DNA from 2 places in the Pseudoalteromonas shioyasakiensis genome. Region 1 is predicted to be linked to the other one. Evidence: riboswitches for the same ligand, from Rfam matches in the RefSeq annotation. Region 1 holds a riboswitch; the other holds the start of a gene.

Region 1 (2,410 bases):
CAAAGGAAATCTTAGCGCAACCACATGGGCTGCTGGTTGGCAGTTGAGCTGCGAACATTGTGAAGTAACAGGGATTGTTGTTGAAAATATGTGCTACTTAAAGTGAGTTAAAAAAGCCTAGCGCAGGCTAGGCTTTGAATGAAAAGGAAAATTAACAGTCGTTTATTAATTGTTTTTAAATCTATTATTTAAATACGACTTCACCATAGTAATGTGGGTCTTTACCATTTTGTTTAAGCATGTAAGTGCACTTGACGCCTTTTTTACCAAATTGACCAACAGGTGCATGATCTTTTAGTACATTTATTTTTTGACCATTAAAGTTACAAATAAAGTCACGGATTGAACCTTTAGTCGACGTAAAATCTCCAAGCTTCACTTTATGGTTCTTTTTAAAAACAAAAGCTTTGTGAGAATTGCCGTTACGATAATCGTACATATCTAACTTTAGCGTTGCTTTATAGCCTTGCTTTACAACACCTTGGCCATTTGCATCGTAAATAGTTCCTTTCCATGTTACGACTTTATTTTTACCCCGATAATGTTTCGGTGACTTACCTGTGTCTCCACCTGGCGATAAAGTAAAAGTAATAATTTCGGCATTACTGCCGGGGCGAGACTTCCATGAGCATTCAATGCCGTTTTTGAATTGGTGGTAATTCAATCCTTTTAAACCTGGCCCTTTAATAGCTGGGCAGGTTACTTTGCCGCCAATGCTATCAGAGTACATCATTTTATATTCTTCAGGTTTTATATACGCTTTGTTATCGCCATTACCATAACGAACTTCATCGTAAGGAATGGTCAAGAAAACTCCTTTAGTGCCGATTTCGCCTCGCAATGACTGTGCACCAAAATTCGGATCGTCTACTGCGTAAGCTGTTGATGTGAAAGCGACAGCAAGTAATGCTGTGCTAAAGATGTGATGTTTCATTGTTCTGGATTCCAAATTCCACAACCCGGCTATCTTCCCATTTCCTTACTTCTTTCAGAGAAGACCCGTGGCTTTCCGTCCCTACCTCACAGTAGGTTTGGCAGTATTAATACATTAGTTTTGTTAAAAACATATTTGTATGACTGCATGAACATCTATTAATAGTTCCTAAATAGTGTTCAAAATACCTGCTTTTTAAACGTGGTTTAAATCATATTTCGTATTCTAGAAATAATGATTGAAAAGAAGTGTAGGTGAATAATTATTTAATGCAAAATAATTAGTATAAATTTATTATTCTTGTACCTTAAAGCAGTTATTCTGGATCTGTTTTGGGATCAGCGTGTGTTTTTTGGGTATTTTTTATGATTTTGATTCTAAATAGAATATGTTTTCAGTTAAGTTATATGGCATTGAATTAAAATGGTATTTTAATTGAAACTTTTTTGTTTCTTTAAAGTATACTAGTTGAGCAGTGTTTTTATATTAGGCACTGCTCAATATGTTTATTAAGCTTTTTTAACAAACTTAGCGGTTACCATCATTTCACCAACGCCATCAACTTTACAGTCTAACTCGTGGTCTTTTTTATCTAACACGCGGCGGATCACGGCTTTGGTGCCTATTTTAATTACTTGTGAGCTACCTTTAATTTTTAAATCTTTCGCAACAGTCACTTTGTCGCCATCAGCTAATAAAGTGCCGTTAGCATCTTTCACATTGATCATATCATCGGTATCAACCGCGTTAGGATCCCACTCATGAGCGCATTCTGGGCATACTAAATTGTTTTGATCTTCATACACGTATTCAGAGTTACATTGTGGGCAAGGAGGAAAAGACATAAATGGCACCATGGTTGATTTTAAAGAGGTATTTTAATGGCTAAGAGCAAACTATGCGAGTACAAGGCATATATTTTATGGCTCAGACGTTTCGAGCGTTTTGGTAATTGAGAATATTCCTCTTAGATCACCAAGCCGATAGCCTGTGGCTAAATCATTTGGGTAATGCTCGCTGAGTGCTTGCTTTACTTCTGGCGCAATTGTTTGGCCATGACAATTGAGGCAAACTGGCGCGACTTTTATCGCTTTAGCAAAGCGAAATTGACCATCTTTATTGGTTGAAAAAGTCACATTGTCGATGCTTTCTGTATTTCTGATCATATCGAGTAGCTGAGCGATTTTTTCAGCTTCCCAGTTATCAGGTTTATTATTTGAATTACGGTTTTTAGTACTTTTACGCGCTACCGTCCAACCATCAGTTGATAAACTCTCGGCAATGGCCGGAGCCTGCATTTTACACACGTTAATTCCTTCGACTAAACCGCCTTGTTTTATTGCGGCTCCCAATGCTGATTTGAGCGTTTTTGCAAATTCAGTTGCTCGCTCCGCTGCTTGAGTTTCTAGAGTCGCTGATTTTGTTTCAGCATAAATACTAGGTGAAAGTAACGCAGTACAAATCAAAATTGTTCTG
Region 2 (2,410 bases), on a different replicon from region 1:
AAGTTGTTTATCGCAATAATCGTTTTCGGCATTTAAGTGCGCTAATACATCTGTATTTTCACGCTCATCATCACGCATCCAATAATAGTTATCGGTGCGCGTCAGTTGGTGAGTAGTTAATTGCTGAGGCTGTTTTTTTGCAACAGGAGGATGCGCTAATAAAGACAAAGAATACGAATTTGACGACACAAGAAAAACCAAAATAAAAAACGAATTGCTGGCAGTTTATCACAGAATTATACCAATCAGCTTAATTAAGTAGTCTATTTTGAGGCAAGAAAACCTCGTTGATAACAAGGCAAAAATTTCGCTATTTAGTTGTTCTAAATGAGAAATTTTTAACGCAGTTAGCGACAGATTTAATCCCTCAAAATGATTAATACCAATCCGCTTAATTAAGTAGTCTATTTTGAGGCAATGAAACCTCGCTGATAACAAGGCAAAAATTTCGTTATTTAGTTGTTCTAAATGAGAAATTTTTAACGCAGTTAGCGACAGGTTTAATCCCTCAAAATGATTAAGTATTATTGCGGTTTGGTATAAGTATTATTGCGGGTTGGTATTAAAAAAGCCCACTCAAATTGAGTGGGCTAAGCAATGCTAAAATAGCATTTAGGGGGAAACTGTTAATGCGATACTTGCTGCCAAGCCATAGCCCAGCTTTTTCCTACACCTGGCTCAAACAGCGGGTTGTGTGAATCTTTAACACGACAAAACTCGCTAAATGGCCATGGTTTACACATATAAACATGACCTGTTTTTGGCTGTAGTACTTTAACACCCGCACTGTAATCGCTGCATGCTTGTGGGTATACATAGTCATAATCTTGTAGACTATCTTGCACTCGCTCTTTACATTTTGCGATGCAATTAAACGCCACTTTTACATGCGTAATACCCGAACCTTCAAGGGCATAAATTTGGTTTGAACGGTACGCAACCACTAAACCTTGTTCAGTCATTTTGCCCGCTTTTACCAGCGGAACATGCACATTTATGTGCTCGGCAACAGAACGAGGCCAATTATGAGGCTCCCCCTGATCAGAACTGCTGATCGGGTATTCGAATGATAAATCGACTAGCTCTCCTTGCATGTCATAAAAGGTCACAATCACCTTATCACCAACAAACAGCTGGGTATGATGATTTAAGCAACCAATCGGCAACCACTTCCCGGAGGCCATTGACGTATGCATAAACAAAATATCACCCTAAGAACAACTAATAGGCATTATCTAACAACCGAACAAAATAAATACTTTTAGTTTGAGGCAAGTGAACCAAAGCACTAGATTATGTGCTTATCAGCGGTCCCGCTATCATAGTTTAAAACCTTAGACCGGAAACTTTGCGTCCTAACCTTTCAGTTAGTTTGCCAAAAACAAGACTGAGTATAATCGTGACTGAATCACAAATCAAACAAAAGAATGTAACCAAACGTCTTATATAGCAAATAGTTACTAGTAAATGCGTTAGGTACAAAAAAGCCAACCTCTTGGTTGGCTTTTCGCAAATGGGTTGTTAATCCCTTGCTAGCTTTCTTCTGGTCACTACTCGGTGCCCTGCACGGAATACATTCAAGAAGCCATTACCCACATCACTCATTACAATGTACAAGCAAGGTACTAGTACTAAAGTGATTAGAGTTGCAAACATAACCGCAAAACCAAGTGCTACTGCCATTGGAATTACAAACTTAGCTTGCAAGCTGGTTTCGAACATAATCGGTAATACACCGGCAAAGGTTGTAATTGATGTCAGGGTGATTGCTCTAAAGCGCGCACAACCTGCTTCAATAACCGCTTGGCGAGTTGAAATACCTTCGCGGCGCGCTTGGTTTACAAAGTCGGTCATAACTAACGAGTCATTAATTACAACACCCGCTGCGGCAATCAAGCCAAAGCCCGACATCAAGCTAATATCTAAACCAAACCAGAAGTGACCCCAAATTGCACCGGTTAAACTAAATGGAATAACCGACATAACAATAAGAGGTTGCGAATAGCTCTTAAGCGGTACTGCAAGCAAGATATAAACTAAAATCATACCGCCGATGAAGAACATGATTTGCTCGTTAGCTTGCGCTTGTTGTTCTTCAATAGAACCACCTAGCTCAGTTTTAACTGATGGGTATTCCTCTTTTAACTGCGGTAATAAGTTTTCATCAACTTGCTTAACTACTTCGCCCGGTTCAATCGCTTCTTCATCGATACTGCCGTAGATATACACAGTACGATAGCCACCTTCACGGCGAATATAGCTAATACCTGGTTTTTCGTTCAGTTCAACAACATCACCCAGCATCACCTCTTGGCCTGCAGGCGTTGTGATAACGGCGTGCTTTAATGATGCAAACGCTTCACGTGTTAGTTTCGGGTAACGAACCATAACACGTACTTCTTCACCGCGA

What was found. Region 1 has a riboswitch for cyclic di-GMP ahead of KQP93_RS18810 (hypothetical protein). Riboswitches for the same ligand answer to the same signal wherever they lie in the genome.
Region 2: it holds a riboswitch for cyclic di-GMP, as region 1 does, so the genes downstream of both, KQP93_RS17045 (chitin-binding protein) here and KQP93_RS18810 (hypothetical protein) in region 1, are expected to answer to the same signal.

The regions. Positions count from the first base shown of each region.
Region 1 is NZ_CP077771.1:288,352-290,761, reverse strand. It holds gene KQP93_RS18815 (hypothetical protein) at 1-106, shown strand, start outside; gene KQP93_RS18810 (hypothetical protein) at 185-934, opposite strand; cyclic di-GMP riboswitch class I at 951-1,046, opposite strand; gene KQP93_RS18805 (zinc ribbon domain-containing protein YjdM) at 1,444-1,779, opposite strand; gene KQP93_RS18800 (Tll0287-like domain-containing protein) at 1,855-2,410, opposite strand, start outside.
Region 2 is NZ_CP077770.1:3,684,528-3,686,937, forward strand. It holds gene KQP93_RS17040 (S9 family peptidase) at 1-189, opposite strand, end outside; gene KQP93_RS17045 (chitin-binding protein) at 627-1,196, opposite strand; cyclic di-GMP riboswitch class I at 1,304-1,387, opposite strand; gene KQP93_RS17050 (efflux RND transporter permease subunit) at 1,522-2,410, opposite strand, start outside.